Regions from separate parts of the Latilactobacillus sp. genome, predicted to be linked through region 1. Evidence: predicted binding sites of a transcription regulator. Region 1 holds the regulator's gene; the other holds the start of a gene.

Region 1 (6,245 bases):
AGCGGCAGCCATTTATCATTTACAACCACAACTTGAAGAACAATTGAAGGAACATCAACAATTCGATCTCTTTACGGATATGGAATTACCATTGGCCCTTGTATTGGCGCAAATGGAAATAACCGGGATTCGGGTCGATGCCAGTCGTCTCCAACAAATGGGGTCAGAATTCAGCCAAACCTTGAAGATCTTGGAAGGAAAAGTTTACGCTGAAGCTGGCGAAACCTTCAACATTAACTCACCTAAGCAACTGGGCGTTATTTTATTTGAAAAAATGGGCTTACCAGTGATTAAGAAGACGAAGACGGGCTATTCAACCGCTGTTGATGTACTTGAACAATTACGGAAGGATGCACCAATTGTCCAAACAATTTTGGATTATCGTCAAATTGCCAAGATTCAATCAACGTATGTCGAAGGGTTATTGAAATCAATCCATCAAGATAATAAGGTCCATACGCGTTACTTACAAACCTTGACGCAAACTGGCCGTTTATCGTCGGTTGATCCTAACCTACAAAACATTCCAGTTCGTTTGGCAGAAGGCCGCAAGATTCGCCAAGCCTTTGTTCCAAGTCACCCAGACTGGCAAATGTTTGCTTCTGATTACTCGCAAATCGAATTACGAGTATTAGCACACATCTCAGGGGATGCCAACATGCAAGAAGCCTTTAAAGAAGACCGGGATATTCATGCAAATACAGCGATGAAGATCTTTGGTTTAAATAGTGCCGATGAAGTGACACCAGATATGCGGCGCCAAGCTAAAGCTACGAATTTCGGGATTGTTTACGGGATTAGCGATTATGGCTTATCTCAAAATATCGGCATTTCGCGGCAAGAAGCCAAACGTTTTATCGACGCTTATTTCGAACAATATCCAGGTGTCCAACAATTCATGGTTGATATTGTTAAAAAAGCGCGTGAAGAAGGCTATGTCGAAACGCTTTTCCACCGTCGTCGTTATTTACCAGATATTCACGCTAAGAACTTTAACCTCCGTTCTTTTGCAGAACGGACAGCGATGAATACGCCAATTCAAGGTAGTGCTGCGGATATTATCAAGGTGGCGATGATTTTAATGCAACAAGAATTGAAGAAGGCGAACTTGCAAGCCAGAATGTTATTACAAGTACATGATGAATTGATTTTTGAAGCACCAACTGAAGAAATACCAATCTTACAAAAATTAGTCCCAAGTGTGATGGATTCAGCCGTTAAATTAGCGGTGCCATTGAAGGTCGAAAGTGGTTTTGGCCCAACTTGGTACGATATTAAGAAATAAGGTGACGGAAAATGCCTGAATTACCAGAAGTCGAAAATGTCCGCCGGGGACTTGAAACCTTAGCGGTTGGTAAAACTGTTTCAGCAATCGATATTCGCTGGTCGAAAATCATTGTTAATCCAGATGAAGTCTTTACTGCTGGATTAGTGGGCCAACAGATTACAGCTGTTGATCGGCGGGGGAAATATTTACTGATTCGTTTTGGAGAACAGCTAACTGTTGTCAGCCATCTGCGAATGGAAGGTAAGTATGAAGTGGTCGCCAAGGAGGCACCGATTTCCAAACATACGCACGTGATTTTTGAATTCACGGATGGGCAACAGATGCGTTACCTAGATACGCGGAAGTTTGGGCGGATGCAGTTGATTGAGACCGGTCAGGAAAATACGGTAGCTGGCTTGAAGGACCTAGGGCCGGAACCAACACCGACGACCTTTTTAAAGGCGGACTTCTATCAACGGTTGCAAAAACATCACAAAGCTATCAAGCCATTATTATTGGATCAAAAGGTTGTGACCGGTCTAGGCAATATTTATGTCGATGAAACGTTGTGGTTAAGCCATATTCATCCAGAAACACCAGCCAATGACTTGACGCGTGCTGAAACGGATCGCCTCCACGATGAGATTATTGCTGAATTAGAACTAGCGATTAATCATGGTGGGACAACGGTTAACACGTTCTTGAACGCGACCGGTCATGCTGGCGCCTTCCAAGAAATGCTGCGTGTTTACGGCAAAAAAGGGGTTCCTTGCGAACGATGTGGGACACCCATCGAGAAAATTAAAGTGGCACAGCGGGGGACGCATTTTTGTCCAAAGTGTCAGATTAAAAGGAATGCAAAATAATGACTTATTTCCTAGGCTTAACGGGTGGTATTGCTACCGGTAAAACAACAGTTTCGCAAATGCTAGCGCAACAAGGTATTCCTATTATTGATGGGGATCAAGTCGCACACCAAGTGTTGGCTAATAATCAAAGCGTTCAAGCACAAATTCAAGCCACTTTTGGGAAGCAGCTTGTACAAGATGGTCAGGTCGATCGGGCAGCTTTGGGCAAATTGGTCTTTGGTAATCAAGCTGCCTTGGCGCAACTCAACGCGATTACAGCACCGGTCATTCGGGAGACGATTATGACCGAGATGGCTCAGGCCAAAGCGCACCAAGTACCGCTAGTTGTTTTGGACTTACCGTTGTTATATGAACAGCACTACGAAACGGTTTGCGACGGGGTGTTAGTCGTTTATTTGCCGGTTGAAAAACAATTAGCGCGATTAATGGCGCGGAACCAGTTAAGTCGCGAAGATGCTTTGAAACGGATTAACAGTCAAGCATCATTGGCTGAAAAACGGGACAGAGCAGACTTTGTGATTGATAACCAAGGTTCACTGGATCAATTGAAAGCCCAATTAAAGACAGTTTTGGAAGGAGTGTGCCATAAGTCGGGTATGTCCTGAGGATTAACACAGAATGGTGAATGATTGCTGGAAGCAATCGTTTGACATTCAGGGTTAACCGGAAGGATATGACTTATAGAACACGTTTATACCACCAATGTTCGGATACCGAAAAGGAGCTGAAGACAAAATTACTTTTGCCCCAGCTCCTTTTTTGGTCTATTCACACCACTCCGTATATGCGCAAAAGTAACCCGGTGCGATAGTACTCTGAAACGTGGACTACCAACCTGATTCCTGTGGTTAGCGATGTCAGTCAAACAACCGATTGCATCGGTTATTCGCCTAACGCTGCTAATCCTCAGAATCAACCCGGTTGGTAACGCACGCTGGTTAAAACGTGCCTCTCGCATCAACTTTTTGTGCTTTACCACGTTGTGCGAACAATCGACTGTGTCGCTTATTCACACCACTCAGTAAATGCTCAAAAGTAACCCGGTGCGATAGGCACTCTGTTGCATGTCATGTTATAATATTATTATACTGTCTGTTTAGAATAGTAAAATACAATTAATATTCCTTAAATTAAAAGATAAGAAGGTGTCTTTATGCTATGTCCACATTGCCATCAAAATAGTTCACGGGTAATTGATAGTCGACCAACAGATGAAGGACGCGTTATTCGGCGTCGTCGCGAATGCGAAAATTGTCAATTCCGGTTTACAACTTTTGAAAGGGTGGAGCAAACACCGTTATTAGTCATTAAGAAAAATGGGACCCGTGAAGAGTTTAACCGCGATAAATTATTACGTGGTTTAATCCGGGCTGCCGAAAAGCGACCGGTTACGATGGAACAAATGACTGAAATTGTTGATGAAGTTGAAAATAAAATCAGGGCATTAGGCGAAAACGAAGTGTCGTCACAAGCTGTCGGCGAATACGTCATGGCCGTTTTACCAGGTGTCGACGAGATTGCTTACATTCGTTTTGCTAGTGTCTACCGTCAATTTAAAGACATGAATGTTTTTATGGCGGAATTGCAAGAAATGATGAAAAAAGAAAAGGCTAAAGACCAAGATTAGTCGAAAGGAGTTAGCGGATGTCAGATGCATTTGATTATTTAAGTCCTAAAGATGGGTTTATGGTGACAAAAGCTAACTATTTGAGCGATTTTGATCAAACAGTCGTCACCTATTTATACCAACCACTGATGGGGGCTGTCGCGTACAGTCTCTATCTTTTGTTATGGAGCCAATCAACACAGGCCAAGAGTCAAACGACTTTCCAAACGCATGCGACCTTGTTGAATTTACTAGGGGTTGATTTGCCGGCTTTTTATGACGCGCGCAATAAGTTAGAAGCGTTAGGTTTAATGCGGACTTATCAGAAGAATAACAATACGGGCCGCAATCTGGTGTATGAATTATACGCACCAATGCAGCCACATATTTTCTTCAATGATGATTTGTTGAGTGTCATTTTATACGAATCAGTCGGTGAGAAGCGGTTTGTTGAATTGAGAGAGCATTTTAAACTACAACCAGTGCGCTCTAAGGAATACGAAGAGGTCACGAAGAACTTCTTGACGGTCTTCCACGTTCAAAATGATCATTTAACAACGGCCCCTACGGCAGTTGCTGAGGCACAAAGTACGTATCAACAAAAAAAGGCGCAAAAACCAAGTTTCACGTCAGTTGAGTTGCGCACTTTTGATTGGGCTTTATTACAAGAAGTGGTTGCACAGAATCAAATCGATACGGATGAAATTTTACGTAATGAGCAACGATTATTTAATTTGCATTATTTTTACGGATTAGACGAAATGGAATTGGGACGCTTAATCGGCCTCACCATGGATGTTGCCGACAGTCGGGTCAATATGGATGCGTTAGAACAAAACGTTTTGAATAATTATACGCGCCGACATAGCGTTCAAAATAACAGTGAACAACCGGCTAAAAAACCGCTTGAGACGCTACAAAAAGAATGGCAAAAAGCCGGCTTTAATGAAAAAGAAATGCAGTGGTTAACCGAAAGTCAGCAGTATTTACCAGTTGATTATTTGGAATATCTTAAGCAAAAAAATCATGGCTTTGTGGCGAAAAATGAAATTCGCGCATTACGTGACTTACAAAATCGCTATATCTTTAACAACGATGTTTTAAATATTTTAGTGGTTTATATTATTAGCCAGTATGAGGGCCTAACACAAGCTTTGTTAGATCGAATCGCCAACCAATGGGCGCAACAAGGGGTTAAGACGCCAGCTGACGCCATTTTACAAATCCGTGATTTCCAAACCAAACAAGAAACGAAACAAACTAAACGACAACCGCGCTATCAAGCCAAGACCAAGCAAGAAACTGTGCCTAAATGGGCCAAGTCTGATTATCAAGCGCCACAAACCACATCAAGTAAGGCGGATCAGCAAGAAATTGATCAATTACTCAAGAAAATCCGTGAAGGGCGGGAATCATAATGGAAAATATGGGCAAAGATTTAACCGACTATATGAACCGGCAACGCCTGAATCAACGCTTTAATAAATTGGTTGAAGAAGCCTTGCAAGATCCTGATGTGCAGGCCTTTATTCAGGCTAATCAGGCCGCCCTATCACAAGAAACAGTGGCGCGCAGTGCGGCTAAAATCTATGAATACGTCAATGAAAAAAAGAAAATTTTAAACGGTGAAACAACGTTGGCACCAGGCTATGCGCCTAAGTTGGTGTTGAGTAACCACTTTATCGATGTTAGTTATGAACCAACGGCGGATCTAGTTCAAAAACGCGCACAAGCCGAACTGAAGGCCCGTGTGAAGTCGATTAACATGCCTAAGGACATCGTCGAAGCGAGTCTCGCACAATATGATGCCAGTGAGCGCCAAGTGCCGTTAATCGAAGCGTTGAAGTTTGTCGAAGCTTATCGGCAAGCACCCACTGATTTTCATCAAGGCTTATATTTAAGCGGGCAGTTTGGTGTTGGTAAGACTTATCTACTGGGTGCAATCGCTAATGAATTAGCACTACAAGGCTTTGAAACGACGTTGATCCATTTCCCAACCTTTGCAGTTGAGATGAAAAATGCGATTGGCCAAAATAACGTCCTCGAAAAGGTCAACCAAATCAAAAAAGCACCAATTTTAATGATTGATGATATCGGTGCGGATGCCTTGAGTGCTTGGGTTCGGGATGAAGTATTAGGCATTATTTTGCAATACCGGATGCAAGAACAACTAGCGACTTTCTTCAGCTCTAATTTTACGATGAACGAATTGGAGAAACATTTAACAACTAGCCAACGCGGTGATGAAGAACCGGTGAAGGCTGGTCGAATTATGCAACGCGTGCGTTATTTAGCCCGTGAGGTTGAAGTCAGTGGTCAAAATAGACGTTTGCAATCAAATTAATACTTGCGTAAAGTCAGATTAAGTGTTTTAATAGAGTCAATCAACGATGAAAGATACCTTTTAAATGGCAATATTGATCAGGGAGAAAAACATAACTGAAAGTTTTTCATAAGGACATTTAATTGACCACTTTCTAGAGGCTTAAGTCAGTCGGGTCGT
Region 2 (6,245 bases), on a different contig from region 1:
CACTTGCCATAATCCCACCGATAATTGGTGGTGTTACCCAAGGTGGCATGATGGTTGCTGCTGGCACTAACCCTGTGCTCGTTGCAAAGTAAGCAATTGTCACTAAGACCATTGGTGTCACAATATATGGAATGAATAGAATTGGATTTAATACAATTGGTAAGCCGAAAGTTAATGGTTCGTTGATATTGAAAACGCCAGGTGCGGCACTTAAGTTACCAACAATCATGTATTGTTTGTTCTTACGGCCAACTAACCAGATAGCGAAAATTAAACCTAATGTTGCACCTGTACCACCCAAGTTAACAAATGAATCAAAGAATGGTTTGTTAACGATGTAAGGGGCCACTTTACCAGCTTTAATCGCTGTGATGTTAGCTGTAATAGCAGGTGCATTGATTGTTTGCATGAATGGTTCGATCATGTTGGCACCATGTAACCCGAAGAACCATAAGAATGGTGTAATGAATGCTAATAATAAAGCTGAAGGATAGCTGTTTGCAAGCCCTTGGAATGGTTCTTGAACGGCTTTGTAGAATGATGTCACGATATTTTCAATACCAAAACCTAATAAAATTGTTGCGAATAATGCAAAAATAGAAATGGTAATCATTGATGGTAATAAAGCAGCAAATGACTTAGCAACTGCAGGTGGTACCCCATCAGGCATCTTGATCACTAAGTGTTTGTTACCTAATAAGCGTCTGAGGATTTCAGTTGAAATCATTGCGACAATTAAGGCCACGAATAAGCCCATTGAATCCATGCCAGCCAAGCCACCAACAGCAAAGAAAGAACCTAATGCTGTTACGCCTGATGCTAGCGGATTAACATCGTAAGACTTACCTAAGTTATAGGCGACTAGGAAAACGATGAAGACAGACAAAATAGCAAATGTCCCACTCCAAGCGTTCCCCCCAAATTTAGTCCAAATGTAAGCTTTGTCCGCGCCGGTACCAACTGTCTTTGAGAAAACACTATTCATAAAATTGGTATATGCCGGAATTGGTAAGTTATTGAGTAAGGTCGCAAAAGCACCTAAAATCATCAACGGCATTGTTGTCACAAAGGCATCCCGAATGGCAATTAGATGTCTTTGGTTCCCAACTTTAGCAGCAACTGGTAAGAATCGTTTCTCCATGAAACTGATAACTGAATCCATAAATCTCACTCTCTGTCCTGTTATTTAAAAGCCTATATAATTGCTATTACAAGTATTATCATAACGGCTTATGTAAGCGTTATCAAATAATAACCATACTAAAAAGCTTAAATTAGGAAGGTTTTCACTAATAACCAAAAGAAGCACCAACTCACTTAAATACTGAGTTGATGCTTCTTTTTTAATTTATACGGTATATACCATTCTCTTAAAATAAAATGTTATTTTTTTATTAGTGATGCATCGTTAACGGACTAATTTATCCCAAATAACGGGCTTACCAGCAACCAATGATTTCGGTACATCGATAATACGTTGGTTACTGCTTCCTCTAAATTGTAAGGTTAAATCCATCTTATCTTGCATAAAGCGACCGTCCACTAGAATATCGATTTGCGATAACAATTCCAGTTTATCGGGTGACTCGAGCATTAATTCTTCCCAAGTATAACCCGTCCACGACCAAACGTCCTTAGTCTGTCCGTAGGTTTCATGGATGCGATCAACCAATGACAGGCACGTTTTGGTATTTAAGAAAGGTTCGCCCCCCAGTAACGTCAAACCTTGAACATACGGTTGGCCAAGATCATCAATGATTTGGTCCTCCAGTTCTTTGGTGTAAGGCCGGCCATATTTAAAATTCTGTGCAATTCGGTTGTAACAACCTGGGCAGGCAAATAAACAGCCACTAACATACAAACTACAACGGACACCTTCACCATCAACAAAATTAAATGGTTTGTAATCCGCAATATAATCCTGACTAAGTTCTTCAGACAACCATTCTTGTGGTGCCGGGTTCTTAGGCCCGCGTTTCGTATTTCCCATTGAACAAACTCCTCAACTCAAAATCGTTTATTGTCTTGCAACGTTATTATTATCATTACCAATCGTGATGTGCATGTGTTTGACACGACTTGAAATTTCCTTATGACGACCGTGAACCATTGGCCGTTGTTGTGGGTTACCTAAATAACCACAAGTCCGTTTAACAACGTCACACGTTGCTGGATCTGTGTTCCCACATTGTGGGCATTGGAAGCCCCGTTCAGTTGGTTTAAAGTCACCCTTAAAGCCACACTTGAAACATTGATCAATTGGCGTATTGGTGCCTAAATAGCCAACACGGTCATAAGCGTAATCCCAAACAGCTTCTAGTGCCTTAGGATTTTGACGTAGATTTGGATATTCACAATAGTGAATAAAGCCACCGGCACAATATTTAGGATAATCTTTTTCGAAGTCTAACTTTTCAAATGGGGTTGGCGCCTTGCGAACATCATAATGGAAACTATTTGTGTAGTATTCCTTGTCCGTAATGTTTTCGACAATCCCAAATTTTTGCGTGTCTTTTTGACAGAAAGTATTCGTTAAACTTTCAGCAGGTGTGCTATAAACTGAGAAATGATAACCATATTCTTTTTCCCAATCAACACAATGGTTATAGAGGTCCTTAACCACGTCTAACGTGAATTGCTTAGCAGTTGCATCCTTTTCCCAATCTGGGCCGAAGAAGGCTGCACCGACTTCATAGAGGCCAATATAGCCCAATGAAACTGTTGCGCGTGAATTCTTGAAGACTTCATCAACACTGTCCGTTTTCTTCAAGCGTTTGCCAAAAGCACCGTAACGATAAAGAATTGGGGCGTTTTCAGGTTTAGCTTCCTTAGCACGTTCCACTTTGAAGACGAGGGCTTCCTTGCAGACCTTCAAGCGTTGTTCTAAAATTTCCCAGAACTTAGCTTGGTCGCCAGCAGCTTCAAGCGCAATCCGTGGCAAGTTAACTGTTACAACACCCAAGTTCATACGGCCACTGTTGACCTCTTGTCCTTGTTCGTTTTTCCAGCCTTGTAAGAAACTCCGACAACCCATTGGCGCCTTAAATGAACCTGTTAATTCAACTAACTTGTCATACATTAAAACGTCAGGGTACATCCGCTTAGTTGCACATTCAACAGCTAGTTGTTTAATATCATAGTTTGGATCAGTTGGGGCTAAGTTTAAACCACGTTTAACAGCAAAAACGAGTTTAGGGAAAATAGCCGTTCTCTTTTCCTTACCTAAACCTTCAATTCTAATTTCTAAGATTGCTTTTTGAATGGCACGTTCCATCCAACTTGTCCCTAAACCAAAGCCAAGTGTCGTGAATGGTGTTTGGCCTTGTGATGAATATAAAGTATTGATTTCATATTCCAATGCTTGCATCGCATCATAAATATCTTTTTCAGTCTTAGTTTGTGCGTAAGCTGTTTGTTTGGCTTCGCCATCAATCCAGTTTTTAGCATCCGTTAAATGCTTGTCGTAGTTCTTCTGTGCAAAAGGTGCCAATAATTCATCAACTCGATCAGCTGAACAGCCACCATATTGGCTAGAAGCAACGTTGGCAATGATTTGTGACATTTGTGCCGTAGCTGTTTGAATTGAATGTGGTGCTTCAACTTCGGCGTTCCCAATCTTAAAGCCATGATTCAACATTTCTTTAAAATCGATTAAACAACAGTTCGTCATTGGACTGTATGGTTGGTAATCCAAATCGTGCCAGTGAATTTCACCTTTTAGATGCGCATTGGCAACCTTAGGTGGCAACATCTTAAGGCCCATTGCCTTAGCGACGGTGCCGGCCGTTAAGTCCCGTTGTGTGTTAAACACTTGGCTATCCTTATTGGCATTTTCATTGACTACGGTTTGATCCTTAGCCAATAATTTTTGAATCGTAAAGTTAATATCAGTTGCTTTATTGCGGGCAAAATCCCGTTGTGTCCGATAATTAATATATTCCTGGGCGATGTCATATTGATGATGTTCTAATAGTTTGTGTTCAACAATATTTTGAATTTCATAGATTTTAACGTCTTTATCAAACCGCGCACCGACTTCGCTCACGACGTCGGTTGCCACTGAATTTAAAATTTGATAATCAAGTGGTTCTAATTCATCCTTAACGTTTTTAGCAGCTTTAATGACTGCTTGTTCAATTTTATCCGCTGAAAAGGGTAAAATACGTCCGTCACGTTTGACGACTTTAATCTCTAAATCCATTTTTGGGTCTTGTTCTTCACGTATTTCCAACATTGCACCAGTCTCCTTAAAAAAATCACTATCCCCATCATAGACGAATTCAAGATGCCAAGCAACTATATATAGTGTATTAGACATTAAAAAAGGCGTATACCAACTGTATGTCGTATACGCCAATTGTGCACAATTTTTTCTTTCCCGCGCCCTTATCAGGATTAGCCTGACGAGGTTCAAAAAAGGATTGACAAGTTTGCTTAATTTTTTAATTTTAATGTCATCGCATTAATTGCCACGACAATTGTTGAAAGCGACATCAAGATGGCACCAATCGCTGGACTTAAAATTAAGCCCCAAGCGGCAAATAAGCCACCCGCCAATGGAATTGCTAAAATGTTGTAACCAGCTCCCCACCAAAGGTTTTGCGTCATCTTCCGACTAGTAGCATGTGCTAAATTCAAGAAATGCATGATATCGTTCGGATTACTCTTAACCAAAATCACATCTGCGGAATCAATTGCGACATCCGTGCCCGCACCAATCGCAATCCCAATATCAGCTCGCGTCAAGCTAGGGGCATCGTTGACACCATCGCCAACCATCAAGACCACTTCACCCTTTGCTTGGTAATCTTGTACAAGTGCTTCCTTATCTTCTGGCTTCAAATTGGCTTGAACTGTCATACCACCCAATTGTTGCGCCACCTTTTCGGCAACCTGTTGATTATCCCCAGTCAACATCACCGGTTGGATATGACGCTTTTTCAATGCCTTGATGAACGTCAGTGCTTCTGGTTTCAACTGATCCCCTTGCGCGACCAATCCTAAGACAGTTTGACCTTGAATTAGATAACTAATGGAATTACCTTTAGCCGCCAAAGTTTCAAAGGCTGCCGTATCAAATGCGATTTGCTTTTCTTGTAGATAATCGGCCGTAACGATTTGATAAGTTTGCCCTTCAATTGCGCCTGTCAGCCCGATTCCTTGAATCGTTTGTACATTTTCAGCTTGGGACATCGTAATTTTTTCAGCGTCATTATAAGCTAAAATCCCAGTTGCCAATGGATGACTTGAGTGTCGTTCCAAAGCACCCATATAAGCCATCAATTGAGTTTTTGACATCTCGCCAGTTGGTTGAACCGCATTGACCTTAAAAGCCCCTTGCGTCAATGTCCCTGTTTTATCCATTAAAACCATCGTAATTTGATCTGCCACTTCAATTGCTTGGCGATTACGAATTAATAAGCCGTTAGTTGCCGCAATCGCTGTACTTCGAGCAACAACTAGTGGAATCGCTAAACCAAGTGCATGTGGACAAGCGATGATGAAGACCGTCACCATTCGTTCAAACGCAGTATTTAAATCAGCTAAGAAAAACCAACTGATAAAAGCAATAATACCAGCCACTAACGCTGCGTAGAAAAGGTATTTAGCGACCTTATCGGCCAAACCTTCGACCTTTGACTTTTCTTGTTGTGCTTGTTTGATTAACTTCATCACCTGCGCTAAATAACCACTCTCACCAGTCCCCGTGACTTTAACGGTTAATGTCCCGTCGCCATTGACTGTTCCACCAATTACTTGGTCGCCAGTCTTTTTAGCAACTGCTTTGGCTTCACCAGTCACCAATGATTCGTTCACCTGACTTTGACCATTCACCACAAGACCATCCGCTGGGACTTTTTCGCCTGCTGCCACCAACACGGTTTGGCCCTCTTGTAAATCCTTCAAATCAACAGCGTGTTGCTGACCATCTTGATCGAGGACTTGTGCTTGGCCAGGTAATAAGGCGGCCATCTTCTCCATCGCACTCCCAGCGCTCATAACGGCGTTCATTTCAATCCAGTGACCTAACAACATGATAACGATTAACGTTGCCAGTTCCCAGAAAAAATCCATCACGTGCGTTTGTGTTGCCAAGAAATGGTTGGCAATAAAAGCATATAAACTATAACCGTACGATACCGTAATCCCCATCGCAATCAACGTCATCATCGCTGGGTTCTTCTCGGCCAATTCGCTCTTTGCACCTTTTAAGAAAGGCGCGCCGCCGTAAAAGAATAGGAAGG

What was found. Region 1 encodes NrdR, which represses ribonucleotide reductase genes. Its sites were predicted from a motif close to ACACNATATATNGTGT; they were not measured.
Region 2: nrdD (anaerobic ribonucleoside-triphosphate reductase) is a predicted target of NrdR. The motif match lies at 4,294-4,309, and genes of this name have one in related genera.

What each region holds. Positions count from the first base shown of each region.
Region 1 covers NZ_JAMQEX010000007.1:82,600-88,844, reverse strand. Annotated here, with positions in the region: gene polA (DNA polymerase I) at 1-1,285, shown strand, start outside; gene mutM (DNA-formamidopyrimidine glycosylase) at 1,297-2,133, shown strand; gene coaE (dephospho-CoA kinase) at 2,133-2,741, shown strand; gene nrdR (transcriptional regulator NrdR) at 3,290-3,763, shown strand; gene NDN60_RS05175 (replication initiation and membrane attachment family protein) at 3,781-5,160, shown strand; gene dnaI (primosomal protein DnaI) at 5,160-6,086, shown strand.
Region 2 covers NZ_JAMQEX010000004.1:54,630-60,874, forward strand. Annotated here, with positions in the region: gene NDN60_RS03445 (PTS sugar transporter subunit IIC) at 1-1,162, opposite strand, end outside; gene nrdG (anaerobic ribonucleoside-triphosphate reductase activating protein) at 1,409-1,990, opposite strand; gene nrdD (anaerobic ribonucleoside-triphosphate reductase) at 2,018-4,234, opposite strand; gene NDN60_RS03460 (heavy metal translocating P-type ATPase) at 4,435-6,245, opposite strand, start outside.